DNA from 3 places in the Stappia sp. TSB10GB4 genome. Region 2 is predicted to be linked to each of the others. Evidence: riboswitches for the same ligand, from Rfam matches in the RefSeq annotation. Region 2 holds a riboswitch; each other region holds the start of a gene.
The links. Region 2 has a riboswitch for cobalamin ahead of TSB10GB4_RS16000 (TonB-dependent siderophore receptor). Riboswitches for the same ligand answer to the same signal wherever they lie in the genome.
Positions count from the first base shown of each region.

Region 1: another riboswitch for cobalamin. It lies ahead of TSB10GB4_RS22030 (DUF1636 domain-containing protein); the one in region 2 lies ahead of TSB10GB4_RS16000 (TonB-dependent siderophore receptor).
Region 3: another riboswitch for cobalamin. It lies ahead of cobU (bifunctional adenosylcobinamide kinase/adenosylcobinamide-phosphate guanylyltransferase); the one in region 2 lies ahead of TSB10GB4_RS16000 (TonB-dependent siderophore receptor).

Region 1 is NZ_FYAV01000077.1:34,240-44,365, forward strand. It holds gene TSB10GB4_RS21995 (alpha-ketoacid dehydrogenase subunit beta) at 1-1,010, opposite strand, end outside; gene TSB10GB4_RS22000 (3-methyl-2-oxobutanoate dehydrogenase (2-methylpropanoyl-transferring) subunit alpha) at 1,012-2,244, opposite strand; gene TSB10GB4_RS22005 (acyl-CoA dehydrogenase family protein) at 2,308-3,459, opposite strand; gene TSB10GB4_RS22010 (Lrp/AsnC family transcriptional regulator) at 3,627-4,112, shown strand; gene TSB10GB4_RS22015 (iron ABC transporter permease) at 4,122-5,099, opposite strand; gene TSB10GB4_RS22020 (ABC transporter substrate-binding protein) at 5,103-6,065, opposite strand; gene TSB10GB4_RS22025 (ABC transporter ATP-binding protein) at 6,129-6,992, opposite strand; gene TSB10GB4_RS22030 (DUF1636 domain-containing protein) at 6,989-7,438, opposite strand; cobalamin riboswitch at 7,466-7,718, opposite strand; gene TSB10GB4_RS22035 (GTP-binding protein) at 7,774-8,979, opposite strand; gene TSB10GB4_RS22040 (DUF4198 domain-containing protein) at 9,054-9,779, opposite strand.
Region 2 is NZ_FYAV01000055.1:261,262-271,387, reverse strand. It holds gene TSB10GB4_RS16030 (branched-chain amino acid ABC transporter permease) at 1-465, shown strand, start outside; gene TSB10GB4_RS16025 (ABC transporter ATP-binding protein) at 462-1,202, shown strand; gene TSB10GB4_RS16020 (ABC transporter ATP-binding protein) at 1,202-1,936, shown strand; gene TSB10GB4_RS16015 (sulfite exporter TauE/SafE family protein) at 1,993-2,736, opposite strand; gene TSB10GB4_RS16010 (nucleoside-diphosphate kinase) at 2,766-3,317, opposite strand; gene rnk (nucleoside diphosphate kinase regulator) at 3,482-3,913, opposite strand; cobalamin riboswitch at 4,341-4,557, shown strand; gene TSB10GB4_RS16000 (TonB-dependent siderophore receptor) at 4,737-6,719, shown strand; gene TSB10GB4_RS15995 (ABC transporter substrate-binding protein) at 6,694-7,602, shown strand; gene TSB10GB4_RS15990 (iron ABC transporter permease) at 7,599-8,597, shown strand; gene TSB10GB4_RS15985 (ABC transporter ATP-binding protein) at 8,594-9,382, shown strand; gene TSB10GB4_RS15980 (hypothetical protein) at 9,379-10,126, shown strand, end outside.
Region 3 is NZ_FYAV01000076.1:2,529-12,654, reverse strand. It holds gene TSB10GB4_RS21730 (cobyric acid synthase) at 1-1,057, opposite strand, end outside; gene cobO (cob(I)yrinic acid a,c-diamide adenosyltransferase) at 1,057-1,668, opposite strand; gene cobN (cobaltochelatase subunit CobN) at 1,686-5,444, opposite strand; gene cobW (cobalamin biosynthesis protein CobW) at 5,476-6,588, opposite strand; gene cobU (bifunctional adenosylcobinamide kinase/adenosylcobinamide-phosphate guanylyltransferase) at 6,585-7,166, opposite strand; cobalamin riboswitch at 7,291-7,517, opposite strand; tRNA gene TSB10GB4_RS21705 (tRNA-Asn) at 7,747-7,821, shown strand; gene TSB10GB4_RS21700 (LysR family transcriptional regulator) at 7,908-8,786, opposite strand; gene TSB10GB4_RS21695 (2OG-Fe(II) oxygenase) at 8,994-9,836, shown strand; gene TSB10GB4_RS21690 (2OG-Fe(II) oxygenase) at 9,841-10,126, shown strand, end outside.

The sequences.
Region 1 (10,126 bases), on a different contig from region 2:
CCCTCCAGAACCTGCGCGAAGGCGCGCTTGATCCGCTCGGGACCCGGAAAATAGGTCCACTCCTGCGCATGCGGATAGGGCGTGTCCCAGCCCGTCACGCGGACGATCGGCGCCTCCAGATGATAGAAGCAGCTCTCCTGCACCACCGCGCTCAGCTCCGCGCCGAAGCCGGAGGTCTTGGTCGCCTCGTGGATGATGACGCAGCGCCCGGTCTTCCTCACCGAGGCCTCGATGGTCTCCAGGTCCAGCGGCAGCAGCGTGCGCAGGTCGATGATCTCCGCGTCGACGCCCGCTTCCTCCGCCGCCGCCTGGGCGACGAAGACCATGGTGCCATAGGCCAGCACGGTCAGCGCCGAGCCCTCGCGGCGGATCTTCGCCTTGCCCAGCGGCACGGTGAAATAGTCCTCGCTGACATCGCCGAGCTCGTGGTTCTTCCACGAGACGACGGGCCGGTCGTGATGGCCATCGAAGGGACCGTTATAGAGCCGCTTCGGTTCCAGGAAGATCACCGGATCCGGATCCTCGATGGAGGCGAGCAGCAGGCCCTTGGCATCGCGCGGGTTGGACGGCACCACAACCTTGAGGCCGGCGACATGGGTGAACAGCGCCTCCGGGCTCTGGCTGTGGGTCTGGCCGCCGAAGATGCCGCCGCCTGTCGGCATGCGGATCACCATCGGGCAGGTGAACTGGCCGGCGGAGCGGTGGCGCATGCGCGCCGCCTCGCTGACGATCTGGTCATAGGCCGGGTACATGTAGTCGGCGAACTGGATCTCGACGACCGGCTTCAGGCCATAGGCGCACATGCCGACGGCGGCGCCGACAATGCCGTTCTCGCTGATCGGCGCGTCGAAGCAGCGGTTGCTGCCGTATTTCTTCTGCAGCCCGGCGGTGCAGCGGAACACGCCGCCGAAATAGCCGACATCCTCGCCGAACACGACGACCCGCTTGTCCCGCTCCATGGCGAGATCGTGGGCGTTGCGGATCGCCTCGATCATGGTCATCCGTGCCATGTCAGAACCCCGCTTCCTGGCGCTGGCGCTGGAGATGCGGCGGCATCTGCGCATAGACATCGTCGAACATCGCCCGCGGCGAGGGCTTGCGCCCGGAGATCAGCGTGCCGTTGGCCTCCGCCTGTTTCTGGCAGGCGCGCACCTCATCGGTGATCTCGGCCAGCGCCTGGGTGTGGCGCTCCTCCGACCACTCGCCGATGGTGACGAGATGCCGCTTCAAGCGGTCGATCGGCTCGCCCAGCGGCCAGGCGCTGAACTCCTCCTTCGAGCGATAGGCGGAGGGATCGTCCGAGGTCGAGTGGCCGCCGGCGCGATAGGTGACATGCTCGATCAAGGTCGGGCCGAGGCCCGAGCGGGCCCGCTCCGCCGCCCAGCTCGCCACCGCATGGACGGCGAGATAGTCGTTGCCGTCGACCCGGATCGAGGGGATGCCGAAACCGTGGCCGCGCGCGGCGAAGGTGACGGCGCCGCCCCGCGCCATGCCCTGAAAGGTGGAGATCGCCCACTGGTTGTTGACGATGTTGAGGATCACCGGCGCCTTGTAGCTGGAGGCGAAGACCATCGCGGCGTGGAAATCGCTCTCCGAGGTCGAGCCGTCGCCGATCCAGCCGGCGGCGATCCGCGTGTCGTTGGAGATCGCCGAGGCCATCGCCCAGCCGACCGCCTGGATGAACTGCGTGCCGAGATTGCCCGAGATGGTGAAGAAGCCGTGGTCGCGCGCCGAATACATCACCGGGAGCTGGCGCCCCTTCAGCGGGTCGGCGGCGTTGGAGTAGATCTGGTTCATCATGTCGGTCATCGGATAACCGCCGGCGATCAGCAGCCCCGCCTGCCGGTAGGTGGGGAAGTGCATGTCGCCGTCTTCCAGCGCCATGCGGAAGGCGCAGGAGACCGCTTCCTCGCCCAGATGCTGCATGTAGAAGCTGGTCTTGCCCTGGCGCTGCGCCTTCAGCATCCGCTCGTCGAACTGGCGCAGCGTCATCATGTGGCGCAGGCCCTTGCGCAGCGCCTCGGCGTCCAGCAGCCCGGCCCAGGGGCCGACCGCCTCGCCGGCCTTGTTCAGCACGCGCACGACCGAGAAGGCCATGTCGCGCATGTCCTCCGGCGCCTCAATGATGGCCGGGCGGCGCACCGCGCCGGCGCGCGGGATCTCGAAATCGGAGAAGTCCGGCGTGTCGCCCGGCCGGCAGCCGGGCTCGGGAACATGCAGGGACAGCGGTCGTGGAGCGGTCATGGAAACTCCTTCGTCGACAGTAGCAATTCCGGTCGGCGCGCGGGCCGCGCGCCGCGGGGGCAGTCAGGATCGGTCGCGCTCGGCCAGCATGGCACGGGCGACGATCACGCGCATGATCTCGTTGGTGCCTTCCAGGATCTGGTGCACGCGCAGGTCGCGGACGATCTTCTCGATGCCGTAATCCTCGAGATAGCCGTAGCCGCCGAGCATCTGCAGCGCGTCGTTGGCGACACGGAACGCGGTGTCGGTGACGAAGCGCTTGGCCATGGCGCAATATTTGGTGGCGTCGGGTGCGCCCTCATCCAGCTTCCACGCCGCCTGGCGCAGGAAGACGCGCGCGGCCTGCAATTCGGTCTCCATGTCGGCGAGGCGGAACTGCAGCCCCTGGAACTGGTCGATGGTCTTGCCGAAGGCCTTGCGCTCGCCCATGTAGCGAGTCGCCGCGGTCAGCGCTCCTTGCGCGCCGCCGAGCGCGCAGGCGGCGATGTTCAGCCGGCCGCCGTCGAGACCCTTCATCGCATAGGCGAAGCCCCTGCCTTCCTCGCCGAGCAGGTTTTCCGCCGGCACCGGGCAGTCGTCGAACTGCACCTGGGCGGTCGGCTGCGCCTTCCAGCCCATCTTGTGCTCCGCCGCGCCGAAGGACAGGCCTTCGCTGCCGTCCTCGACCACCAGCGTCGAGATGCCCTTCGGCCCGTCCTCGCCGGTCCGGCACATCACCACATAGACGTCGGAATAGCCACCGCCGGAGATGAAGGCCTTGCTGCCGTTCAGCACATAGCCTTCGTTGGAGCGCGCCGCGCGGGTGCGCAGCGCCGCCGCGTCCGATCCCGAGCCCGGCTCGGTCAGGCAGTAGGAGGCGATGCTTTCCATGCTCGAGAGCGGGGCGAGGAAGCGCGCGCGCAACGCCTCGCTGCCATAGGCGGCGATCATGCCGGCGCACATGTTGTGGATCGAGATGAAGGCGGCGACGGAGGGGCAGGCCTCGGCCAGCGCCTCGAAGACCAGCACCGCGTCGAGCCGGGTCAACCCGGTGCCGCCATACTCCTCCGGCACATAGATCGCGCCGAAGCCGAGTTCGCCCGCCTGGCGCAGCATCTCGCGGGGAATGGTGCCGGCCTTTTCCCAGGCATAGGCATTGGGCGCGATGGCCTGCCGGCCAAAGTCGCGGGCCATGTCGAAAATGAGGGTCTGTTCCTCTGACAGCGCGAAATCCATGGGTGGCGCCTCCCCGCCTGCAATGCCGCCGGCGTCTCGCTGCCCTCGTGGCGGGGCGCGTTCGACGGCCGGGTATTCCGATAGTATTGCCCGCCATGGGCGAAATTTCATGCTGATTTTGCTTCGATTTTGCGACAGCGTGAAATATCCTTCTGCTCTGAGCCGATATGCAGGAGGAAACTGTTGTGCCGCGACAGCTTGATGACATCGACCGCCGTATCCTCAAGGCACTGGTCGCCAACGGCCGCCTGTCCAACACCGAACTGGCGCGCGAGGTCGGCCTGTCGCCGAGCCCGTGCTGGCAGCGGGTGCGGCGGCTGGAGGAGGAGGGGGTGATTTCCGGCTACACGGCGGTGCTCGACCACGAGGCGCTCGGCGTCGGCGAGACGGTGATGATCGAGGTCTCGCTGGAGCGGCACGATCCGGAAGCGCTGGAGGGCTTCGGCAAGGCGATGGCGGAGATCCCGGAGGTGCTGGAGGTCTACCTGATGGCCGGCGATTGCGATTATTTCGTCAAGGTCGCGGCGAGCGGCACCAAGGGCGTGGAGGAATTCCTGCGCGAGCGGCTGTTCCCGATCCCGGGCCTGCGCCACTCCAAGTCCAGCTTCTCGCTGCGCTGCCTGAAGAAGGTGACGTCCTGCGTTCCCGGCTGAGGCGGGCGCTCACGGCTCGCGGGTCAGCAGGGCGAGCACGAAGACGGCGCCGAGCGAGGTGGTGACAATGCCGATCGGCAGTTCCTGCGGCGCCAGCAGGGTGCGCGCGGCGATGTCGCTGACCAGCAGCAGCGCCGCGCCGGTGATTGCTGCCACCGGCACGAAGCGGCCATGCATCGGCCCGGCGAGGGCGCGGGCGATATGCGGCACCATCAGCCCGACGAAGCCGATGACGCCGCTGATCGATACGAAGGCGGCGGTGGCAAAAGCGCAGACGAGAAAGGTCGTGCGCCGCAGCGCCACCACGTCGACGCCGAGCGTGCGCGCGGTGTCCTCGCCGGCCAGCAGCGCGTCGAACTTGCGGTGGCGGGCGAAGGCGAAGCCGAGGATCGCGGCAAGGCCGATCGCCGCGACCGGCAGCAGGTCCCAGCGGGCAAGGCCGAGCCCGCCGAGCGTCCAGAACAGCACCGAATGGGCGGCGCGCTGGTCGCCGGCAAAGACCAGGTAATTGGTCAGCGCCATGAACAGGAACGAGACCGCGAGCCCCGCCAGCACCAGTCGCGCCGGCCCCCGGTCGCCGAGCCTTGCGATCAGCACCAGCACGATGCTTGATGCCGCCATGCCGCCGGCAAAGGCGGCGAGCGGCAGCGTCCACAGGCCGAGCAGGTCGCCGGTGACGGTGATCACCAGCACCGCCCCGGCCGCCGCGCCCGAGGACAGGCCGAACAGGAACGGATCGGCGAGGTCGTTGCGCGTCGTCGTCTGCAGCAGGCAGCCGACCGTGCCGAGCCCGGCGCCGACCAGCAGCGCCAGCAGCGCGCGCGGCAGGCGCAGGTCCATGATGATGCGCGCCGTCGGCCCGTCGCCGCCGGCCAGCGCCTCGATCACCGCGCGCATCGGCAGCGGCGTCGAGCCGATGGCAATGGCGGCCACCAGCAGCACGATGACCGCCAGCAGGCCGCCCGTCAGGACCAGCGCCAGCCGCATGGCTCAGAACGCCTGCGGATGCATCGCCCGGGCGAGCTGCTCGATGCCGTCGACATTCGCCGGCCCCGGCGTCAGTTCCTCATAGCGCAGAGGCAGATAGCGGGCGTTCTTCACAGCCTCGGTCTGGCTCATCACCGGATGGGCTTCCAGGAAGGCGCGCAGCTTGTCCGCCCCGCCGCCGTCCTGATAGTCGAGCAGGATGATGAACTGCGGATCGGCCGCCGCCACCGCCTCCCACGAGGTGGTGCCCCAGCTCGTCTCCATGTCGGCGGTGACGTTGCGCCCGCCGGCGGCCTCGATCATCGCCGTCGGCATGGCATAGCGGCCGGCGGTGAACGGCTTGTCCTCGCCGGAATCGTAGAGGAACACCTTCATGTCGCGGGTTTCGCCGATGCGCGCGGTAAGCTCCGTCATCCGCGCCTTCCAGCCATCGACCAGCGCCTGCGCCTCCGCCTCCTTGCCGAAGATCGTGCCGAGCCGCAGCATGTCGTCATAGAGCAGGTCGAGCGAGGCGGCGGGCCGCGCCTTGTCGAGATGGATGCAGCTTTCGGTGAGGATCAGCGTCTTGATGCCGTGCGGCGCCAGCGTGTCGGGGGTGACGTCGCCGCCCGGCTTCATGCCGTAATACCAGCCGGCGAAGAACAGGTCCGGGCTGGCGGCGACGAGGTTTTCCAGCGTCGGATATTTCGGCGCGATCTCGGGGATGTCGCCGCGCTTGCGTTCGAACTCTTCGCTGGTCTTGTACCAGCCGCTGATGCCGCTGACGCCGACCATGCGGTCCTGCAGGCCGAGCGCGAAGGCCATCTCGCTCATGTTGATGTCCTGCACCACCATGCGCTCGGGCGCGGCCTCGAAGGTCAGCGGCGTGCCGCAATTGTCGACGGTGACGGGAAAGGCGAGGGCCGGCGCGGCACAGGCCATCGCGGCAGCGAAAACGGCAAGAGGCTTGAGGCCGGATTTCTTCATGGGGGACAGGCTCCTGGTGAGGATGAAAACCGTGAAAACGCTGAGAAGAGACGAGGGCGGGGCTCAGCCGCGCGTTGCCACCGCGCGCAGATGCGGAGCGCCGGCTGTGTCGCCCGCCGCGCCCGCGCCGAACCGCCCCTCGATGGGGATGTCCAGCACGCTGATCTGGCGCGCCTCCAGCGGATGCGGCATCCGGTAGAGGTCGACGCTGAACACCGCGCGCACCCGCTCGCTCGACAGCACCTCGACCGGATGGCCGTGCGCGACGAGCTGCCCGCCCTGGATCAGCGCCACATGGCTGGCGAAGGCCTCGATCAAGGTCAGGTCGTGCAGCGCCGCCACCACGGTGATGCCGAGGCCGGAGACGAGGCTGAGCAGCTCGCCGCGCGCCAGCGGGTCGAGATGGTTGGTCGGCTCGTCCAGCACCAGGATGCGCGGGCGCTGGCAGACGGCGCGGGCGATCTTCGCCCGCTGGCGTTCGCCGCCGGAAATCTCGCCCATCCGCCGGCCGGAAAGCCGCGTCAGGTCGGCCAGCGCCAGCGCCTCGTCGGTCGCGCGGGCACCGGCCTCGCGCCCGCCGGTGCGGTGATGCGGCAGGTGGCCGAGCGAGACATATTGCGAGACGGTCAGCCGGTCGCAGCTCTCCTCGCTCTGGCCGACATAGGCAATGACGCGGGCGCGCTCGGTGATCGGCACGTCGCGATAGGGCCGGCCGCCGAGCCGCATCTCGCCGCCGGTCGGCTCGCTCAGCCCGGCGATCAGCCGGATCAAGGTCGACTTGCCGGCGCCGTTCGGCCCGGCAAGGACGAGGATCTCGCCGTCATGCACATGCAGCGAGAGGTCGGACAGGAGCGCATCCGCGCCGCGCGGCCGGTAGCCGACCTTTCGCAGCTCCAGCACCACCGGGGTTCCGCTGCGATGGCTCATGCGCCGTCCCTCCGGTCCGCTGCCCCGAGGGCGGGAGCGGGCAGGGCGGGCATGCGCGCCAGCGTCTTGCCCTTCAGCCCCTCGGGCCGCTGCAGCGACGAGCACCAGCCGTCGTCCAGCTCGCCATATTGCCGGGCGAAGGCGACAAGCGTTGCCACGTCCCGCGCCGGCTCGATGTCGCCGAAGAGATAGCTCGCCTTGCCGTCCGCCTGATAGGCGACCGTGCAGGGGCGCGAGCAGCCGGCCATGCAGGCCGCGCCCGCCACCTCGAACGGCGCGGCGCCGTCCCCGGCGAGCGCGGCGCTCAAGGTCTCGATCAGATCCGCGCCCGGCTGCTCGCGCGTTTGCGGATCGCGGCAGGTGGTGCACACGGTGATGCGGTGCCGGCGCGGCAGGTTGCGGGTAAGGGCCGCCGATGGGCCGAAGAGGGACTCGTTGTGTGTCATGGCTACCTTCCCGGAACACCCCGTCCGGTCGTCGTTGCGGGAGATGGCAGGTCTCCTGGCTCGCGGGTCCGGCCCGGCCGCGCCTTCCCGCCCGGCTTCGGGCAGTGGCATCGTGCGGCAGGGCCTGGGCCGCCCGCCCTTCAGTGAAGGACGTCGGCCCCGGCCGCTTACAGTTGCGGGGGCAGCCACGGTCTTGGCCCCTGATGGGTACGCCGCACCGTGTTCCCTTTTCATGCCTCCGGCGCTTCGGCCTTCGGCAACCATCGCCGCCAAACTGGCAGATGACGGGCACCGCTTCAAGGCCAATCGCGGACGGCCGGCCCGCAAGGTCCGGTTCAGGCCGCCGCGCTGCCCCAGGCGGGGAACGGGTCGTCGAGCCCGGTCCACTCTTCCGGGTGGAAGCCGTCCGCCCCGACCAGCGCCGCATCGAGTTCCGTGCGGATCGCCGCTTCATCCATGCCGCTCGTGCCGATGAAGACGATCTCCTGCCGCCGGTCGCCCCACACCGGATGCATGTAGGGCTCCATCGCCCGCCGCCAGTCCGGCGAATCCGGCCAGTGCTTGCGCGGCACCGCCGACCACCACAGCCCGCGCTTTTCGGTGGTGACGAAGGCGCCCGCCTGGCTGATCTCGCCGACGAAATGCGGCCGCGTCGCCAGCCAGAAGAAGCCCTTGGCGCGGATCACCCCCGGCCAGCTCTTCTGCACGAAGCGGTTCAGCGCGCGCGGCGCGAAGGGCTGGCGCGCCCGGTAGACGAAGGAGCGGATGCCGTATTCCTCCGTTTCCGGCACATGGTCGGCGAAGCCGTTCAGCTCCTTGAACCACAGCGGATGCTCATGCGCCTTGTCGAAGTCGAAGCGGCCGGTGCCGAGCACGTCGCGCAAGGGAACGGCGGAGCGGTCGGTCTCCATCACCACCGCGTCCGGGTTCAGCCCGCGCACGATCTGGCGCGCGGCGGCAAGGTCCTGCGGGCGGGCATCGCTCACCTTGTTGAGGATGATCGTGTCGGCGAACTCGATCTGGTCGACGAGCAGGTCGACCAGGGTCCGCTCGTCGTCCTCGCCGAGCGATTCGCCCCGGTCGGCGAGGAAGTCGGTGGAGCCGTAGTCCTTCAAGAGGTTTGCTGCGTCCACCACCGTCACCATCGAATCGAGCCGCGCCACGTCGCTCAGGCTCTCGCCCTCCTCGTCGCGGAACTCGAAGGTCGAGGCGACCGGCAGCGGCTCGGCAATGCCGGTGGATTCGATCACCAGATGGTCGAAGCGGCCTTCGCCGGCCAGCGTCTTGACCTCGCGCAACAGGTCCTCGCGCAGCGTGCAGCAGATGCAGCCATTGGTCATTTCGACCAGCCGCTCCTGGGTGCGCGAGACGTTGCCGCCGCCCTCGCGCACCAGGCTGGCGTCGATGTTCACCTCGCTCATGTCGTTGACGATGACGGCGACCCGCAGCCCTTCGCGGTTGTTGAGAATGTGGTTGAGCAGGGTGGTCTTGCCGGCGCCCAGAAAGCCGGACAGCACGGTAACGGGGAGGCGATTGTCCATCGTGAAAGAAGCTCCTGGCTGGTCGCGGGCCGGCAGGCGGCGCCGGCCCGCAATGGCGTGTCGGTCGGGCCCGGTCAGTGCTCGTGGTGGCCGAGGTTGAACGAGAGCGTGGAGAAATGGCTGATCCTGTCGGCCTTCTCCGGCTCGTCGGGCGCCTCGATGGCGGACACGGCGACGACGTTCAGTCCGTTGTTGCGCACCACGATGGTGGCCTTGCCGTCGGCGCCCGTGCGCACCGGCTCGGCCTCGGAGTCGGTGGTGTATTCCGTCGTCACCGGCGCATTGGCGAGCGGTTCGCCGTTCAGCAGCACCAGCACCTCCAGCAGATCGCCGGCATGCAGCTCCGTCGGGTCCTTGGCCGGCACGATCTCCAGTCTCAGCCCCTTGGGCAGGGCGGCGTCATGGGTGTGGCGCAGGATCGCCACCGTGTGCTTCAGCGAGCGCGAGGCCTGCTTGGCGCCGGGCACCTCGGACTTGGGCTTGTTGACCCATTTGCCGTCCGCTCCCTGGCTCCAATAGCCGTTGTCCATCGTCGCGATCAGGACCGGCGCCCGCTCGGGCATCGGCACCAGGGCATGGGTCTCCCGGTTCACCGGCGTGACCGGCACCGCCTGTTCGCCGTCATGGGCGGCAACGGCGGTGATCTTCGCCGGGTCGTAGGCCTCGTCGGAGGCGCCGTGACCGTAGACGATGGCAAGCTCGCCGTGACGCTGGGCGATCCAGATGCCGTGCGCCACCGCGTCGACGGCGCTGCCGGCGAACAGCAGCAGGGCGGCGGTTGCAAGAAGGGTGCGTTTCATTTTGTCCTCGTATGTTATTACATAACAGTGATGGTACCAAAAAAAGGCGGCCTAAACCGCAACGACCTCCCATCCCCTCGGCCGTCACCCCGCACGCAGCGAAGCGGAGATGCGGGGCCTATTGGTTGCCAGAGCGGCGGCGAGGACACCGGAACGTCTCCTCATCCTCCCGGACGGCGTTCGCTCTCACGCCATCTCCCCGCGTCCTCCCGCACGCTCCGCCCCTCCTCTCGTCATCCCGCACGCAGCGAAGCGGAGATGCGGGATCGGAGAGTCGAGGGCCTCTCGGCCACGCTCCCGAACGACGCCACGACCGCCGCGGCTCCCCGATCCCGGATCGTCGGCCT
Region 2 (10,126 bases):
TCGCTGGTGTTCTGGCGCGTCCAGACCTCGGCCTTCGGCTACCGGCTGCGGGCGATCAAGGAGAACGAGACGGCGGCCGAGGTGATCGGCGTCAACACCTACCGGGTGAAGCTGCATGCCTCGCTGCTGTCGGCGGTGCTGACCGCGATGCTCGGCACGCTCTATGCCCAGTTCCAGTTCTTCTTCGATCCCGACACGATCTTCGGCGTGGCGACGATCTCGGTGAAGATGGCGCTGATCGTCATCCTCGGCGGTGCCGGCCGGCTCTATGGCCCGTGGATCGGCGCGGCGGTGATCATTCCGCTGGAAGAGATGGCCAATTCCTATCTCGGCAACTCCATCGCCGGCCTGTCGCAATTCGCCTATGGCGTGCTGCTGATCGTGGTGATCCTGCTCAACCCGCGCGGCCTGATCTCGCTGTTCGAGTCGCTGCGCGACCGGCTCAAGCGGAGGCAGCGCGCATGAGCGGCCAGCTTCTCGAGGTGCGCAACGTCACCCGCCGCTTCGGCGGCCTGGTGGCCAATTCCAACGTCGCCTTCACCGTCGCGCCGGGCGAGATCGTCGGCCTGATCGGCCCGAACGGCGCCGGCAAGACGACGCTGTTCAACGTGCTGGTCGGGATCTATCCGCCGAGCTCGGGCGAGGTGATCTTCGACGGCAAGAGCATCGGCGGGATGAAGCCGCACCAGATCGCCAAGGCCGGCCTGACCAAGACGTTCCAGAACGTCGCGCTGTTCGCCGAAACCTCCGTGCTCGACAATGTGGTGACCGGCGGGCTGGTCAACCGCAGCCTCACGGACGCGCGCCGCTTCGCCGCCGAGTGCCTGGAGCGGGTCGGCATCGGCGCCATCGCCGGCAAGAAGGCGGGCGACCTGTCCTTCCCCGAGCGCGCCCGCGTCGAGGTGGCCCGTGCCCTGTGCACCTCGCCCAAGCTCCTGCTGCTGGACGAGGTGATGGCGGCGCTGACGCCGGCGGAGATGGAGGAGATCATCGAGCTGGTGCGCTCGCTGCGCGAGGAGGGCATGACCTTCATCGTCGTCGAGCACCACATGAAGGCGGTGATGAAACTGTGCGAGCGGCTGATCGTGCTGAATTTCGGCGAGATGATCGCCGACGGCACGCCGCAGGAGATCGCCAGCAACCGCAAGGTGCTGGACGCCTATCTCGGCGCCAATTTCTCGACGCAAGGGGAGGGCCACTGATGCAGGCCACGGCCAGTCACACGGACGTCCTGCTGGAGATCGGCGAGCTGACCGCCGGCTATGGCGCCCAGCCGGTGCTGCACGGCATCTCGCTGCATGTGGCGCGCAACGAGTTCGTTGCCGTGATCGGCGCCAACACCGCCGGCAAGAGCACGCTTTTGCGCGCGATCTCCGGCCTGCTGCCGCAGTGCCGGGGCCGCATCGCCTTCGAGGGGCGCGACCTGACGCGGATGAAGGCGCATCAGATCGCCGGCCTCGGCATCGCCCATGTTCCGGAAGGGCGCCATGTCTTCCCGGAGATGACGGTGGAGGAAAACCTCAGGATGGGCGCCTTTTCGCATGCCGACAAGGGAGCGGTGCAGCAGGCGCTGGAGCGGGTGTTCGAGCTGTTCCCGCGGCTGAAGGAGCGGCGTGCGCAATATGCCGGCTCGATGTCCGGCGGCGAGCAGCAGATGGTGGCGGTCGGCCGCGGCATGATGCTGGAGCCCAAGCTCCTCATCCTCGACGAGCCGAGCCTCGGCCTTGCGCCGATGGTGGTGGAGGAGATGCACCAGCGCTTCCTCGACATCCACCGCTCCGGCGTCACGGTGCTGCTGGTCGAGCAGAACGTGTCGCTGGCCCTGCACAGCGCGGAACGGGCCTATGTGATGGCCTCGGGCGCGATCGAGATCGAGGGTTCGGCCCGCGAGCTGCTGCATGACGACCGCATCCGCAAGGCCTATCTGGGCATCTGAGCGCGGGTCTCCGGCCGGCACGCCACGCCGGAGACCTGCCGTCAGGCGACCTGCCGTCAGAAGACCAGGCGCCAGAAGAAGATGACACTCATGAGCCCGCCGACGGCGATGACGATGGCCCGCACCGCCTGTCGCGGCAGCGCGCGGGCGACCGGCGCGCCGGCATAGCCGCCGATGGTGGCGGCGACCATCATCAGGATGGCCTGCGGCCAACTGACGAGACCGGCCGCGGCGAAGGTCGCGACCGAGATGGCGGAGAGGACGAAGGAAAGGCCGGTCTTCAGCCCGTTCATCGTGTTGAGGTCGCGCAGGCCCCACAGCGAGAACAGCGCCAGCAGCACGATGCCGAGGCCGCCGTTGAAATAGCCGCCATAGATCGACACCAGCACGGTACCGAGCGGCCCGCCGGGCGCAAGGCGCTGCCGCTGCGCCCAGATCTGCAGCCGGTCGGCGAAGGCGAAGGTGAGGGTGGCGGCGAGCAGCAGGAAGGGGACGACAGCCGAGAACGCCTCGTTGGAGGAGACCAGCAGCAGCAAGGAGCCGAGGAACCCGCCGAGCGCCGTGACGAGGACGACGCGCAGCAGCAGGCCCCGATCGATGGCGGCAATCTCCTTGCGGAAGCCGACGGCGCCGCCGAGATAGCCGGGAAACACGGCAACCGCGCTCGTCGCATTGGCCGCCACCACCGGCACGCCGGTATAGACGAGCGCGGGGAAGGTGAGGAAGGTGCCGCCTCCCGCGACCGTGTTGAGCATGCCGGCGGCGAAGGCCGCCGCCGCCAGCACCAGGTAATCGAGCATGGCTGTCGTCTCCAGATCGGACGCGGGCGTCAGGCCGCCGAGGGGCCGGGGTCTTCCGGCCCCTTATAGCCGCCGGCCGGCGGGCCGTCCGCGCCGGGCAGGGCGCCATGCACCAGTTTCAGCACGGGCCGGCGCCGCGCCGGCTCGGGAATCGCCTGCGGCAGGCCCTCCGGCGTCGTGCCGCCGCGCCGGGCGGCCTCCGGCTGGAAGTGGACCTTCTGCAGCAGGACCCGCTCGGGGTGTCCGGCCGCGTCCGTCAGAACGAATTCCTCGCCCTCCGACAGGCCGAGCAGGGCCAGCCCGCGCCGGGTGGTGATCGGCAGGAACATCCCCATCGGCATGGACAGGTGGTCGTGCGAGATCACCCGCGTGTCGGGCGGGCGGCCGTCGACGCTGTAGGTGACGCGGCTGCTCAAGGTGGCGACCGTCTCCGGCACGTCCTCGCGGAAGACGATGGTCGCCGTCTCGAGCTTGCGCTTGAGGATCGGCACGAGAGGATCCTCGCGGCCGCGGCGGCGGTCGCGCATCACCTCGAGAATGGTGAAGTCCTTGGTGGTCAGGATGCAGGTCTCGGTGGACATCGCAGGTCTCCAGCGCTCCGTCCGTGGAGCGGCAAAGGTGAAACGGATCGGAGTCCCCTGGCTGCCGGGTCGGCAGCGCAGGGGTTAGGATCCTGCGATGAGACAGCCTCCGAAAATCGCCAGCCGGTCGCGCGGCTTCGGCTCTTTGGTCGACGCGGTGGCGCTCATGCCGGCCGCGCCTCGGCCTCGGCCACGGCGGGGGGCTCGACGCTCTCCACGGTCAGCCGGTGGGTGCGCCCGTCGAGAGCCGTCCAGTCGATGGACTGGCCGGCGGACAGGCCGACCAAGGCGGCGCCGATCGGGGTGAGGACGGAAATCTTGCCCTCGGCGATATTGGCCTCGCCCGGGAAGACCAGCGTCACGGAACGGTCCTCGCCGGCATCGGTGGTGAAGCGCAGCCGCGATCCCATGCGCACGACGTCGGCGGCAATGCGCCGGTCGTCGACGATGCGGGCGCGATCGAGCTCGCTCGCCAACTGCTCGGCGACAGCGGGATTGCGGGTGGAAATGGACTCGGCAAGCCCGGACAGCCGCTCGTGGTCGGAGCGGGTCACGGTGATGGCGGGCTTGCGCCGCTTGCGGGTATCTGGAGCCATTCTCGGCGTCCTTGCAATGTTGTAAGGCCGCCGACGCACAAAGGCGCGCGTCGGGCGGTCTGGATCTCGTGAGGGGAAGTGTTCGCCGCCGTTATGGCCTGCTGTGTGCCCGCGAGGGGACGAGCCGGCCTATGCCCCGCGGCCGGGGCGCGACGCGACCTAGCCGGGGGTCAGTGTCCCGCGATGGGGCACACCCTGAAAACGCAAATCTGGCGCGGTGCGGTCGTGTTCATGCCCCGAAGGTCGGTGCTTGGCCGGCGAAAGTCAAGTGGTGGCTTTTGCGACCCGGCGACGGCGGGAACGGATTCGCCCACTGGAGGGAGCGCGCCCCCCGCCCCGCCACGCCCGAAGATCACCTGACGCAGCGTCCGGTTGCAGCGGCGAACGGGACTGCGACAGACGATTGACTCGGGCGCGCGAAACCGCTCTCTTTGACGCCGACAGAGGTTCCGGACATGTCCGGATGAAAAGGGAACACGGTGAGGCGTACCCAACAGGGACCGAAACCGTGGCTGCCCCCGCAACTGTGAACGGAGAGTGGACGTTCGAAGGCCACTGACCCCGCCGCCAAAGGCAGGGTTGGGAAGGTGAATGTCCGCGATGACCCGTGAGCCAGGAGACCTGCCCCTGTCGGTCACCCGATCTTCGACGCGGGGTGTGTCGAGGCGCGGCTTTCCGTTGAGGTGACACCCGAAAACCGCCTGCGTCCGCAGGCCGCCGCCTTGCGTCTTCGCGCTTGGGGGCGTGCCTGCGTCCGCCGGCTCGTGCCGTATCGCGACGGAGCGCCGAGGGGCGTTCCGGCGCACGTCAGGGGTGTGTCTGGATGAGGTTCATTTTGAGGGGCGCCTTGCGCGCCCGGCCGTTGGCTGCCGTGCTGGGGGCCGGAATGGGGGCGGCGATGATTGCCGCGCCGGGCGATGCCCGCGGTCAGGATTTTGAAGAGGAGGCGACGCAGCTCGACCGGATCGTCGTCTCGGCCGGGCGCACGCCGGTCGCCGCCGAGGCGGTGGGCCGGGCGCATACGGTGATCACGGGCGAGGAGCTGGAGACGACGCAGACGCGCTATGTCGCCGATGCGCTGCGCAAGGTGCCGGGCATCGCCGTCTCGCGCACCGGCGGCAATGGCGGCATGACGCAGATCCGCATCCGCGGCTCGGAGGCCAACCACGTTCTGGTGCTGATCGACGGCATCGAGGTGGCGGCGACCTCCAGCGGCGAGTTCGACTTCGGCGGATTGCAGGTCGCCGATATCGAGCGGATCGAGGTGCTGCGCGGCCCGCAAAGCGCCATCTACGGCTCCAATGCCAGCTCGGGCGTCATCGCCATCACCACCAAGGGCGGCCTGCGCAACGACCTGGAAATCACCGGCCGGGCGGAAACCGGCACCGACAGGACGGTGGCCGGCCATGTCGGCGTGCGTGGCGGCGGCGAGAGATACGACATCGCCGTCTCCGGCGCCTGGCGCCAGAACGAGGGCTTCAACATCTCGCAATTCGGCTCGGAAAAGGACGGCGACCGCAACGCCACGCTGAACGGCCGCTTCAACTGGGACATCACCGACGCGCTGAGCCTCGATCTCAGCGCCCGCTATGTCGACCGCAAGTCGGACACGGACGACCAGGACTTCGCCTGGCCGCCGACGCCGACGGAGGGCCTCGTCATCGACACGCCCGGCTACAACGCGACGAAGGAATTCTACACCGGCGTCGGCCTGTCCTGGTCGCTGTTCGACGACCGGCTGGTGCAGAAGGCGCGGGCCAGATACACCGGGCTGGAGCGGCGCGGGTTTGGCAGCGGCAGCCTGAACGGCAATGACGACCGCCGGCTGCACCTCAGCTATCAGGCGACGGTGAGCGCCGAGACGCCGGACTTCCTCGATGCCGAGCACAGTCTGACCGGCGCCGTCGAATGGGAGCGCGAGCACTACAAGAACGCGTTCCCGAGCTTCGATCCCTCGCAGATCCCCGGCAAGCAGCGCGACCTGACCAGCTATGTCGCCGAGTATCGCGGCGCCTTCCTCGACACGGTGTTCCTGGGAGCGGGCCTGCGGTACGACCGCAACGACCAGTTCAAGGACACGCTGACCTACAGCGCCAGCGCCGCCTATCTGCTGCGCGAGACCGGCACGCGCTTCCATGCCTCGATCGGCACCGGCGTCACCAATCCGACCTTCTTCGAGCAGTTCGGCTTCATCCCGGCGAGCTTCACCGGCAATCCGAACCTCAGGCCGGAGAAGAACTTCGCCTGGGACATCGGCATCGAGCAGCGGTTCTGGGACGGGCGGGCGGTCGCCGACGTGACCTATTTCAACGAGCGGCTGGAGGACGAGATCTGGACGCCCTGGGTGCCGGGTGTCGGCTCCTCGCCGGCCAATATGGCGGGCACCAGCAAGCGCCAGGGCATCGAGGTGTCGCTCGGTGTCGAACTGCTCGCCGACCTCTCCGTCAAGGGCACCTATACCTATCTCGATGCGACCGAGCCGAGCGGGCTGGAGGAGGTGCGCCGGCCCAAGCACTCGGCCTCGCTCAGCCTGGTGCGCGGCTTCGACGAGGGACGGGGAACCGTCTTTCTCGATGCGATCTTCAACGGCCGGATGAAGGACAGCGAGTTCATCAGCGCGACGCCGCAGACCCGGGTGACGCTCTCCGAGTATTTCCTCGTCAATGTCGGCGCCGACTACAGGGTCTCGGAGAATTTCATGGTCTATGGACGGGTCGAGAACCTGCTCGATCAGCGATACCAGGAAGTCTACAGCTATCGGGCACAAGGATTGACCGCCTATGCGGGCATCAAGGCAAGCTTCTGACGCAAGGCGCGGGGCGGCGGGGCGTGTCCTCGCCGTCCTGCTGGCGCTGGCGCTGGCGGTTCCGGCCCCTGCGGCTCTGGCGGCGGGCGAGGCGCCCCGGCGCGTCGTTTCGATGAACCTGTGCACCGACCAGATCGCCATGCTGGTGGCCGCGCCCGGCCAGCTCATCTCGGTCTCGCATCTGGCCGCCAAGCCGGACGTCTCGTTGATGAGCGCTGAGGCGGCGGGGCTTGCGATCAATCACGGGCTGGCGGAGGAGATCTTCCGCCTCGACCCCGACCTGGTGGTGGCCGGTACCTATACGACGCGGGCGACGGTCAACCTGTTGCGGCGCCTGGGGCGCCGGGTGGAGGAATTCCGCCCCGAGGCGAGCTTCGCCGACATTCGCGAAAACGTCCGCCGGATGGGCGAGCTGCTGGGGCGCGAGGCTGAGGCCGCGCGGCTGATCGCCGCCTTCGACGCCGAGGCGACGGCGCTGGCCGCCGCACCGCCGGGCGAGAATGCTCCGGTGCTCGGCTCCTTCGGCGCCAACAGCTACACGTCGGGTGCCGGCACGCTGGAAAACGCCATCGTCGGCGCGGCGGGCCTGCGCCATCTCGGCGAGGATCTGGCGATCACCGGCACGACGCGGCTGCCGCTGGAGGTCTTGGTGCTGGCCGATCCGGACTATGTGCTGCTGTGGGAACGCTCGCGCAATGATCCCTCGCGGGCGGCGGACATCCTGCGCCATCCGGCGCTCGATGCGCGGTTTTCGAGCGAGCGGCGGCTTTCCGCCGACAGCCGCGCCTGGATCTGCGGCACGCCGCTGACGCTGGAGGCGGTCAAGCGGCTGCGCGCCGAGGCCAGCGGCGGGACCTCCAGGCATAGGGAGGCCGGCCGATGAGCGCGGACCGCCGCTATCCGCTGCTGCTGGCGGGCCTTGGCCTGCTGGCCGCGCTGCTGTTCCTTGCCTCGCTCGGGATCGGCCAGGTGTGGATCGATCCGCTGACGCTGACGGCAGCGTTCAACGACACGGACAGCGCCGAGGCGCTGATCCTCGCCGAGATCCGCCTGCCGCGCGCGCTGCTGGGCGCGGGTATCGGCGCGATCCTCGGCCTGTCGGGGGCGGTGCTGCAGGGCTTCCTGCGCAATCCGCTGGCCGAACCGGGCCTGCTCGGCATTTCCGCGAGTGCCTCGCTCGGCGCGGTGATCGCGATCTATGCCGGGCTGACGGCGCTGCACCCCTACGCGCTGCCGCTCTGCGCGCTGGCCGGGGCGCTGGTTGCGGTGATGCTGGTGCAGATGCTGGTGGGGCGCTCGGGCGACATTCTCGTCATCATCCTCGCCGGTGTTGCCCTGTCCTCGCTCGCCGGGGCGCTGACCTCGCTGGCGCTGAACCTGTCGCCGAGCCCCTTCGCGGCGCTGGAGATCGTCTTCTGGATGCTGGGGTCGCTGACCGACCGCAGCCTCGTTCATGTCGGGCTGGCGCTGCCGTTCATCGCGGTCGGCGGCGTCATGCTGGCGCTGACGGGGCGGGCGCTGGATGCGCTGGCGCTCGGCCCGGACGTTGCCCGCAGCCTCGGCATCGACCTCGACCGCACGCGGGTGCTGGCGGTGGTGGGCACCGCCATCGGCGTCGGCGGGGCGACGGCGGTGAGCGGCGCCATCGGCTTCGTCGGGCTGATCGTGCCGCATCTGCTGCGCCCGCTGGTCGGCCACCGGCCCTCGCGCCTGCTGCCGGCGAGCGCGCTGGGCGGGGCGGCCTTCCTGCTGGCCGCCGACATCGCGGTGCGGGTGGTGATGCCCGACCGCGACCTGAAGCTCGGCGTCGTCACCGCCCTTCTCGGCGCGCCGTTCTTCCTCTGGCTGCTGGTGAGCCTGCGCCGGAGGACGGCATGATCCGTCTCGACTGCGACAGCGTCACCGTGCGCCGGGGCGCGCGCGAGACTTTGCGGGGGATCTCGTTTTCCTGCGAGCGGCCGCAGCTCGTCGGCGTGATCGGCCCGAACGGGGCGGGCAAGTCGACCCTGATGCGGGCGATGACCGGATTGCAGGCCCATGCGGGCAGCCTCCGCTGGCAGGGACGCGAGCTTACCGCGATGCCGGCAAGCGAGCGCGCCCGACTGATCGGCTACATGCCGCAGGAGCGGACGGTGCATTGGCCGATGGAGTGCATCGAAGTGGTGCTGCTCGGCCGCCTGCCGCATCGCGGCGGGTTCGGCGGGGCGTCGGCCGACGACCTGCGCCAGGCCCGCGAGGCGATGGAGCGGATGGACGTCACTGGCTTTGCCCGCCGGCCCTTCGACACGCTGTCGGGCGGCGAGCAGGCGCGGGTGCTGATCGCTCGGATGCTGGCGCAGGCCCCGCATGCCTGCATCGCCGACGAGCCGGTGAACGGCCTCGACCCGGCGCACCAGATCGCCCTGATGCAGGTGCTGGCCGACCTTGTCGTGGAAGGGCGGCCGGTCTTCGTGTCGCTGCACGACCTGACGCTGGCGAGCCGCTGGTGCGACCGGCTGCTGCTGCTCGACGGCGGACGGCTCGTTGCCGACGGGGCGCCGGGCGAGGTGCTGGACGAGGCCCGCCTTGCCGGCGTCTACGGCATCCGCGCCGAACATATCGACATCGGGGGGCGGCCCTCCGTCGTCCCCAGCCACCTGATTGCCAGGGAGGGACCACGTTGAGCCTCATCGACATTCTTGCGGAACGGCTGGCCGACCGCGATGCCGGCTGGAGCATCGGCTCCTTCGGCGCCATCGCCGAGTTTCACCAGCGCGCCGACGACGAACTGCGCCTCGACCGGCCGCAGGAGCTGTGCCGGGTGACCGGCAAGGGCGGCATCCGCCTCGATCCGCAGGCGGTGAGCGAGGCGGCGGCCATCGCCTTCGAGACGCTGAGCCCGCGCGCGCATCGCTGGGGCCAGGGGCTGGCGCTGTGCCTGCCAGAGGAGCAGGCCGCGGTGACGCGACGGGCGGTGCTGAGCGAGCTGGGGCCGGACGCGGACGCCCTGCGCGAGGAGGACAGGGGCGCGGTGCTGTTCGACATGGGGCTGGCGCAGCCGCAGATCGAGTTCTGCATCCGCACCAATGATCCGGAGTTGCTGGCACTCCTGCGGGACACTGCCGGCCGCTCGGTGATGGATCCGCAGAACCCGGCGATGGCGGCGATCCTGCGGGCGCATCCGCACCGGGTGGTGCGGTCCAAATTGGGGCGGGTCGAGGTCTACCAGAAGATCGGCGGGCCGGACACCGGCGGCGTCTCGCCGGACGGGCCGCACACCCATGTGCTGCCGAAGCTCCTGCGCTCCGGGCGCACCCACTCGGCCAACACGCCGATCCCGCAAGGGCTGGTGCCCTGCGCCATGCTGCATCCGGCAAGCGCGGTGGCGGGGTCGCAAGGAGAGGACATCGCCTTCGACGCCGCCCGCC
Region 3 (10,126 bases), on a different contig from region 2:
CGATGCCGTCGGGATCGCTGATCGTCCGCCCCAGCATCTGGTAGCCGCCGCACACGCCCATGACGCGGCCGCCGCGCCGCACATGGGCGGCAAGATCGATGTCCCAGCCCTGCGCGCGGAAGAAGGCGAGATCCCCGACCGTCGACTTGGACCCGGGCAGCAGCACGAGATCCGCATCGCCCGGCAGCGGCCGGCCCGGCCCGACCAGCTCCAGCGTCACGCCCGGCTCCAGCCGCAGCGGATCGAGATCGTCGAAATTGGCGATGCGGCTGATCACCGGCACGGCGATCTTCACCGAGCCGTCGCCGTCGCTTTCCTCCAGCGCCAGCGCATCTTCCGCCGGCAGGCGGTGGGCATCAGCGAACCACGGCACCACGCCGAGCGCGCGCCATCCGGTGCGCGCGGCGATCTCCCGCACGCCGTCGTCGAACAGCGACACATCCCCCCGGAAGCGGTTGACGAGAAAGGCCTTGATGCGGGCCCGCTCGGCCTCGGGCAGGATCGCATGGGTGCCGACGAGGCTGGCGATCACCCCGCCGCGGTCGATGTCGCCGCACAGCGCGACGGGGATATCGGCCGCCTCAGCAAACCCCATATTGGCGATGTCGCCGGCGCGCAGATTGATCTCCGCCGGGCTGCCCGCCCCTTCCACCAGCACCAGGTCCGCGCCCTCGCTGAGCCGTTCGAAACTCTCCAGCACCTTCGGCAGGAGCTCGGCCTTGCGGCTGCCGTACTCGCGCGCGCGCATCGTGCCGGCGCGCCGCCCCTGCACGATGACCTGCGCCCCGACATCCGTCTCGGGCTTCAGGAGCACCGGGTTCATGTGCACCGACAGCGGCACGCGCGCGGCCATCGCCTGCAAGCCTTGCGCCCGGCCGATCTCGCCGCCGTCACTGGTCACGGCCGCGTTGTTCGACATGTTCTGCGGCTTGAACGGCCGCACCTTCAGCCCCCGGTCGGCGAACAGCCGGCACAGCCCGGCCACGACGAGGCTCTTGCCGACATTCGAGCCGGTGCCCTGGATCATCAGGGCGGGGATGCGGCGGCCTGCCGCCATCAGAACTCGATCCCCTCCTGCGGCTTCACGCCGGAGCGGAACGGGTGCTTGACCTGCTCCATCTCGGTGACGAGGTCGGCGATCTCGATCAGCTCGTCCTTGGCGTTGCGGCCGGTGACGACGACATGCACGTCCTCCGGCTTCTCGTCGCGCAGGAAGGCGACGACTTCGTCGATCGGCAGGTAGTCGTAGCGCAGCACGATGTTCAGCTCGTCGCACAGGACGAGGCGATGCTCGCGCGAGCGGATCAGGTCCTTGGCCGCCTCCCAGGCGGCGCGGGCGGCGTCGATGTCGCGTTGGCGGTCCTGGGTCTCCCAGGTAAAGCCCTCGCCCATGCGCTTGATGGTGACGAGGTCGGAGAAGCGCTCCAGCGCCATGCGCTCGCCGGTCTCGATGCGGCCCTTGACGAACTGCACCACGGCGACCTTGTGGCCATGGCCGAGCGAGCGGAACACCATGCCGAAGCCGGCCGTCGACTTGCCCTTGCCCTTGCCGGTATGGACGATCAGGAGTCCCTTCTCGATGGTCTTGGTCGCCATGATCTTGTCGCGCGCGGCCTTCTTCTTGCGCATCTTCTCGGCGTGGCGGGCGTTGAGCTCCTCTTCGCTCATTTCGGCCTTCTTGTCGCTCACGAGGTCGTCTCCCTTTCCTGCCCCTGCGGGGCCTCGATATTCAGCGCGGCGCGCACCGAATTGCGCCGCGGCCGCCACAGGTCGCGCTCGACCGCCTCGCGAAAGCGCGCCTCGATTTCCTCCAGCGCCTTCGGATTGGCCTCGGCCAAAAAGGCGCGGACCTCTCCGTCGTCCAGATAAGCATCATAGAGCTGGTCGAAGTGATGGTCGCCCACCGCATTGGTGGTGGCGGCAAAGGCGAAGAGATAGTCCACCGTCGCGGCGATCTCGAACGCGCCCTTGTAGCCGTGGCGCATGACGCCGGCGATCCACTTCGGATTGGCGGCGCGCGCCCGCACCACCCGGCCGATCTCCTCCGACAGGGTGCGGATCACCGGGCGCTCGGGGCGCGAATGGTCGTTGTGATAGATCTTCGGCGCCGTGCCTTTCAGCGTTTCCACCGTCGCGGCGAGCCCGCCCTCGAACTGGTAGTAGTCGTCGCTGTCGAGCAGGTCGTGCTCGCGGTTGTCCTGGTTGTGCAGCACCGCGTCGACCTGCGACAGGCGCGCGGTCAGGCTGGCGCGCGCGCCCTCGCCCTTCGCCCCGCCGCCATAGGCGTAGGAGCCCCAGGCGAGGAACGCGTCGGCAAAGTCCGCGCGCACCTCCCAGAGGCGCTCGTCGATCAAGGCCTGCAGGCCGGCGCCATAGGCACCGGGCTTCGAGCCGAAGACGCGGTAGAGCGCCTGCCGGCGGGCCTTTTCCGGGGCAAGGCCGTCCGCCTCCAGCCGGGCGGCTTCCTTGCGGGCGCGTGCGGCGAGCGGGTTGGCGTCCTGCGGCTCCTCCAGCGCGGCGATGGCGGCGACCGCCGACTGGAACAGGTCGACCTGATGCGGGAAGGCATCGCGGAAGAAGCCGGAAATGCGCAGCGTGACGTCGACGCGCGGCCGGCCGAGCTCGGCGAGCGAGAGAATATCGAAGCCGGTGACGCGGCCCGAGCCCGCCTCCCATTTCGGCCGGGCGCCGATCAGCGCCAGCGCCTGGGCGATGTCGTCGCCGCCAGTGCGCATGTTGGCCGTGCCCCAGCAGGTCAGAACCACGGCGGTCGGATATTCGCCCTCGTCCTGGAAATGCCGCTCGACCAGCCGCTCGGCGCTGGCCGCGCCGATGCGCCAGGAGGTCTCGGTCGGCACGGCGCGCACGTCGACGGAGTAGAAGTTGCGGCCCGTCGGCAGCACATCGGGGCGCCCGCGCGTCGGCGCGCCGGACGGGCCCGGCGGCACGAAGCGCCCGGCAAGACCGGCAAGAACGCCGGCAGTTTCCGCCTCCCCCGAAGCCGTGACGGCCGGGCGGATGCGGGTCGTAATTTCCTCCAGCACGGCTGCGGTGGCGGCAAAGCCCTCCGGCGCGCGGCCCTCCTCCACCAGTTTTGCCGCCAGCAGTTCCAGCCGCTCCACCGTGTCGCCGCAACTGCGCCAGGGATCGCCGGACACCTCGGCAAGCAGCGCCGGGCGCGGGCCGTCGAAGGGCAGTTCGTAGGCGCAGGCGAGCGGGTCGAAGCCTCCAAGTCCGAGGTCGCGGGCGAGCGCCCGGGTGATGCCCTCATGCGCCGGCCCTTCGCCGCGCGGCACCCGAACCAGCGCCACCAGAAGCGCGGTCAGCAGATCGCCGCCAGGTGCGGCACCCAGCACATGCAGCCCGTCGCGGATCTGCAACTCCTTCAGGTCGCACAGATGCGCGTCGAGCCGGGCAAGCCGCGTCTCCTCGTCCATCTCGCTGGTCAGGCCGATGTCGCGGTCGAGACCGTGCCGCTCCGCCGCCTCGAGAATGTCGCGGGTCAGCGCCTTCAGCCGGCGCGGGTCGACGCCCTGCGCCAGGTAATATTCGTCGAGCAGCACCTCCAGCTCAGCGGCGACGCCGTGGCTTTCGGCCCGCGCCAGCGGCGGCGTCAGGTGGTCGACGATGACCGCCGAAGTGCGGCGCTTGGCCTGTGCCCCCTCGCCCGGATCGTTGACGATGAAGGGATAGATGTTGGGCAGCGACCCGAGCACTGCTTCGGGGAAACAGTCTTCGGACAGCGCCAGCGCCTTGCCCGGTAGCCATTCGAGATTGCCGTGCTTGCCCAGATGCACCACGGCGTGGACACCGAATGTCTCGCGCAACCAGATGTAGAAGGCGAAATAGTGGTGCGGCGGCACCAGGTCCGGGTCGTGATAGGTCGCCTTGGGATCGATATTGTAGCCGCGCGCCGGCTGAATGCCGACGACCGCATTGCCAAAGCGCGTCACGGCGAGGCGGAACGCCCCTTCCTCCACATGCGGATCGTCTTGCGGCCCCCCCCAGCGCGCAGTGACCGCCTCGCGCACCGCCTGCGGCAGCCGGGCGAAGGCAGCGGCATAGTCGGCGAGCGAAAGCTCAGCGCCGCCATGGCGCACGCGGCGGGCGGCGATGTCGTTGGTCGGGCCGTCGCTGATCCGCGCCATCAGTTCGGCAGAGCCCTGCGGCGCGCCGTCGATGCGGTAGCCCTCGGCGGCAAGCCGCTGCAACAGGCGGGCGCAGGAGGCCGGCGTGTCGAGGCCGACGCCATTGGCAAGGCGCCCGTCCTTGTTGGGATAGTTGGCAAGGATCAGCGCCACCTTGCGCTCCGCCGCCGGGGTCGCGGCGAGGCGGGCGATCCGCGCGGCCTGGGCGGCGACGAAGGCCACCCGGTCGGGTTTCGGCACGAAACGCATGGTCGCCGACTGGGTCAGCGGATCGTGCGGCGCCTGCTCCTTGAAGGAGACGGCGCGGGTGAGAATGCGCCCGTCCACCTCCGGCATCACCACATGCATGGCGAGATCGCGGATCGAAAGGCCCTGGTCGGCGTCGCGCCAGCCCTCTTCCGAGGACGAGGAGAACACCACTTGCAGCACCGGCACGCCAGGTGCATCGAGCGGCGTTCCGCTGTGCGCCTCGCCGGCCTTCGACACGGCGAAGGCGGTGGCGTTGAGCACCACGGCGGGCGGCGCCTCGGCGAAGAGCGCGCCGAGGACGGAGGCGGATTCGGCCTCCTTCAGCGAGGAGACGAAGACCGGCAGCGGGTTGATGCCCTCGCCCGCCAGCGCCGCGCACAGGGCCTCGACCGGCGCGGTCGCCGCGCTCTGCATCAGGGCCTTGTAGAAGACGATGGCGGCAACGGGCGCGGCCGGATCGGCCCAGCTCGCCCGCAGGTCGGCGAGCGTCGGGTGCGCACAGCCGGGCAGCAGCAGGCCCGCGCGCGGCAGCGGGCGCGGCGGATCGGGCTCCTGCGCCCCATCCAGCAAATGCGCGGCATAGCGCAGGAAGTTGCGAAGATTTTCCGCCCCGCCTTCGGCGAGATAGCGCCACAGGCGCCTCACCTCGTCGACCGGCAGGGTGGAGCGGGCGGCAAGGTCCGCGTCCCAGCGGTCGTCGCCCGGCATCACCGCCAGATGCAGGCCGTGGCCGCGCGCCGCCTCGGTCAGCCGCTCGACGCCATAGGGCCAGTATTCCGCCCCGCCGAGCAGGCGCAGCACGACGAGCCGGGAGCCCGCCACCGTCTGCTCGGCATAGAGATCGACCGAATAGGGGTGCGACAGGGCCATCAGGTTGGCAAGCCGCAGGCTCGGCTGCCCCGCCCCGCCGCCTGCTGCCACGGCGGCGAGCGAGGCGAGTTCCGTGTCGGCCGCCGACAGCACGACGACATCGGCCGGCGACTGGCCGAGATCGACCGCCTCGTCGCCCTGGTCGATGCGTCCGCTGCGCCCCGCGAGAATATGCATGCCGTCTCCTGCGCCCTGCCTGCCGTATGGATCAGGCGGCGAGCGCGCTGGCGAGCAGACCCTCGACGCGGGCAAGGTCGAAGCCGGCAAGGCCGATCACCACGACCCGGCCAGGGGCGCGTGCGTCGCGCGCGAACCATGCCTCGACGCGCGGGCCGACCGCCTGCACCATCGCCGGCGCGGCCTTGCCCTCGATCCCGACCGCGCCCTTGATGCGCAGCACGCCGGGCACCGCCATGGCGGCGGCGACGCGCGCCTCCAGATCCTTCAGCGAGGCGAGCGGGGCGAGCTCGATCACATGGCTGACGAAGTCGTCGTGGTCGTGATGATGGTGATGGTGGTGGTCATGGTCATGATCATGATCGTCGTGATCGTGGTCGTGGTCGTCGTGGTGATGATGCTCGTGATGGCTCTCGCGCCCGTGCATGTCGTCTTCCGAAGCGCTCATCCGGCCGAGCAGCACGTCGGCGGCGAGCCTGCCCTTTTCCGCCGCGACGATCTCCACCGCCGCGCGCACCCGCCCGGCGACCTCGGCCCGCACCCGCTCCAGCGTCGCCGCATCGACGAGGTCGGCCTTGTTCAGCACCACCAGATCGGCGCAGACGAGCTGGTCCTCGAACAGCTCCTCCACCGGGCTGTCATGGTCCAGCGCCTCGTCGGCGGCGCGCTGCGCGGCCAGCGCCGCCTCGTCGCCGGTCACCCGCCCTTCCGCGACGGCTGCGGCATCCACCACCGTCACCACCGCGTCGACCGTCACGCGGGTCTTGACGCTCGGCCAGGAGAAGGCGCGCACCAGCGGCTGCGGCAGGGCAAGGCCCGAGGTCTCGATGACGATGTGGTCCGGCGCCTCGTCGCGGGCGATCAGCATTTCCATGGTGGGGAGGAAATCGTCGGCGACGGTGCAGCAGATGCAGCCATTGGTCAGCTCCACCACCTCTTCGGCGGCGCAGTCCGGATCGGCGCAGCCGTCGACCAGCGAGCCGTCGAAGCCCATGTCGCCGAACTCGTTGACGATGAGGGCGATGCGCTTGCCCTTCGCCTCGCGCAGCAGGTTGGCGAGCAGCGTCGTCTTGCCGGCGCCGAGGAAGCCGGTGACGATGGTGGCCGGGATCTTGCTGGCGGTGCGGGGCGTGGATGCGGTCATAGGCGGATCTCCGGCTGGAGGTGGGATGGCTTGAGAACGAGCGGCAGGCCGGCGGCGACGAGCACCGCTACATCGGCGAGTTCCGCGATGCGGCGATTGAGGCGACCCTGCTCGTCGCGAAAGCGGCGGGCGAGCGCGTTTTCGGGAACGATGCCCGAGCCGACCTCGTTGGTGACGAGAACGATGGGGCCGGGCGCGGCGCGCAGCGCCTCGGCGAGCCGGGCCGTCTCCGCTTCCGGATCAGCCTCGGCAAAGATCAGATTGCTGAGCCACAGCGTCAGGCAATCGACGAGGATGGCGCGCTGCGCCGTGCTCTCGGCGGCGAGGACGCCGGCAAGATCGCGCGGCTCCTCGATGGTGCGCCAGCCCTCGCCCCGCTGGTTGCGGTGGCGGTCGATGCGCTGGCGCATCTCCTCGTCATGGGGCGTGCAGGTGGCGACATAGACGCACTCGCGCGTCGAGGCGCGCACCAGCCCCTCGGCATAAAGGCTCTTGCCCGAGCGCGCGCCGCCCGTCACCAGCACGGTGCGGGCCGCGACAGGGGCCGGGGCGGTTGGCGAATCGGATGCGCCGCTCACGCGCAAGCCGTCCGGCGGCGGGATATGCCGGGAGGGCTGAAGCGGCGGGCGCCCTTCAACGGGAACATTCTGGCCTCCTGCCGTCCACCCGACGGCGCGTGACGTTTCGGGCCGGGCCCCTTGGCGGGGGCTCGGGTGATCCGGCTCGTCTCCTGGCTCGCGGGTCGCGGCCTTGCCCTGCCCTTCCCGGACCAAACGGCCCAGTGGTTCATGCAGGAAGGCTCGCCGCTCACAGTTGCGGGGGCAGCTACGGATTCGGGAGCCCGACTTGGGTCCTCCCCCACCGTATTCCGACTTTCCCCTTTCATCGGACTTCGTCCGTCAGAAAGGACCGGAAGATCACGACTCATAGCCTGCCGAAGGGCCCCGCGTCCAGCGGCGAGACGGAAAGGCGCGCCGCCCCTTCCCTCGCGGCGGTCTTGGCTGCCCGCGCACCAAAGCCTTGCAGGCCGCGGACCGCCCGCCCCTTGCCCGCTCCCCAACTGTGGAAAAGTTTTGCGACAAAGGGCTTGGCAAGCGGCGGCGCAGTTTGCTATACGCCTGCCACCGACGCGGTGCGGATGCTCCGCGTGTTTCGTGATCCCCGGTAGCTCAGTGGTAGAGCAAGCGGCTGTTAACCGCTTGGTCGCTGGTTCGAATCCGGCCCGGGGAGCCACTTCCTCCATTCTTCCTGAAAATTCTCCAGTCTTCCCGAAAACATGCGTCGCCTGGCGATATCGGATTGCCGTGGCCGAATGGGCTCTAGGCGCGCTCCTTCAGGAAGTCGACAAAGGCGCGCACGCGCGGAATGGTCTGGCGGCCGGGAAGCATCAGGGCGGAGATCGGCTTGGGATCCGCGTCGTGCTGTCCTTTGAACAGTTCGACAAGCTGTCCCTCGGCAAGCGCCTTCCTGCCGAGAAAATCCCCCAAGCGGATGATGCCGACGCCCTCGATCGCCATCTGCAACAGCGTATCGGCGCTGTCCGCGGTGACGCTCCCGCGGACGGGGGTGCGCACCACCGCTCCCTGCTCGATCATCGGCCAATAGGCCTGGTCCGGGAACCCGGTCAGCAACAGGCAGTCGTGGCTCCCCAGGTCCTGGGCGGTCGTCGGTGTGCCGCGCCGTTCCAGATAGGCGGGGCTTGCGGCGATGACGCGGCGGACCGTGCCCAGGCGAGCCGCGATCAACTCGCTGTCGTCCAGCAGGCCGACGCGGATCGTCACGTCGATCTGCTCCTCGAACGGGTCAATGCGGTGGTCGGAAACCGAAACCCCGACCGTCACTGCCGGATGCCGGCGCAGGAACGCCGGCAGCAGCGGCGCCAACCGGTGCCGCGCGAAGGCGGTACCGCAATTGACGCGCAGATGGCCGCGAACCTCGCCGTGCCGGTGCGACAGGTCGACCTCGGCCGCCTCTGCGAGCTTCAGCATGCGGCGAGCATAGCCGATGAAGACGGCGCCCTCCGGCGTGAAGGCAAGCCGACGGGTTGAGCGGTGCACGAGCTTGATGCCGGTGCGCTTCTCCAGGCGCGACACCATGCGGGACACGCCCGACGGCGTCATCCCCGTCTCCTCGGCGACAGCCGCCAGGGTGCCGAGATCGGCCAGCCGCAGGAGCAGGATGACTTCGGGTGCGAGCATGGATCCCTGCTGCATTCGTGACGTAGCGGCACGACAGAGTTGCGGCCGGAGCGGCTGCCTCTGCGGCGCATTCATACTATAGGTTGCACCCATAAAAACCAGTCAACCGCATGCTCCGGCACGCAACCGGCCACCTGGCCGGGCTGCTGGTCACGACTGCACGTGCAAGGCTCCGGACCAGAACGCAACGAAGTATGAGGAGGCGACATGGATACTGCATTGTCCACTGAAGTCGAACGCTTCGAGGCCAGCCCGGCGTCCGGCGGCTTGCCCTATGTGATGCATACCGACAAGTACGGCCTGAACAGCGAGCATTTCAAGGCACTCGCCAGGGGCGAGGTCCGCGTCATCCGGGTTGCGGCCTTTGCGAACGGTCCGTCCTGCGAACTGATCTCTCGGGGGCAGGCCTCCCTCGGTTTCGAGCCCTACATCAACGTCTCGGAGGTCCGCAAGATCGGCATGGCCTTCTACGAGACCGAGCTCAAGCCCGAACTGATCGAGCGCTATTTCGTGGTCGCGCGGGAGCATCTGAACGATTTCCGCAAGGCCTGCGAGCCGTACGGCTCGCCCCTCGACACGCTGCGCGGCATTCTCGACGAGATCTGGCCGGCGGGTGCAAACCTGCAGACGCTGTTCGGCCGCAAGATGTTCGTCGGCCTGTCGCGGATGGTGGAGCCGAACACGACGTTCCTCGCCCACCATGACATCTTCTCCGAGGATGCTCCGGGCATCGAGGAAGCGGAATCGCTGCTCGCCCAGTTCGCCGCCAACATCTACTTCCAGGTGCCCGAAGTGGGCGGCGAACTGCTGATGTGGCATCGCAACATGACGACGGAGGAATTCGACCGCAGGCGCCGGGGCAAATACGGCATCGCCGTAGAGGACCTGCCGACGCCCGACGTCATCGTCAAGCCCGGACGGGGCGACCTGCTGATCTTCGATTCCCGCAAGATCCACGCGGTCGCTTCGCCGCACGATACGGCGCGCATGGCCGTGTCCTTCTTCATCGGCTATCGCGGCGACGACCAGCCGCTCACCTACTGGAGCTGACGCCATGACCCTTGCCCGTCCCGATGTCTCGTCCGCCGCCCCGATCGATCCCGTGCGCGTCGCCCCCACCCTCTCGCTGGACGACGTTCTGGCCCTGATCCGCAACGAGATCCAGGTCCTGCGCGTGCCGGAGTTCATTTCCGCCGAGGCGTGCCGGACCATCTCGCAAGGACTGAAGTCCACCGGCTATAGCGACTATCTCAACGCTCCCAAGGTCGGCCGGATCGGCATGTCCTATTTCGAAACAGGCCGCAAGCCGGAGATCATCGAGCACTATTTCGCCACCGCGC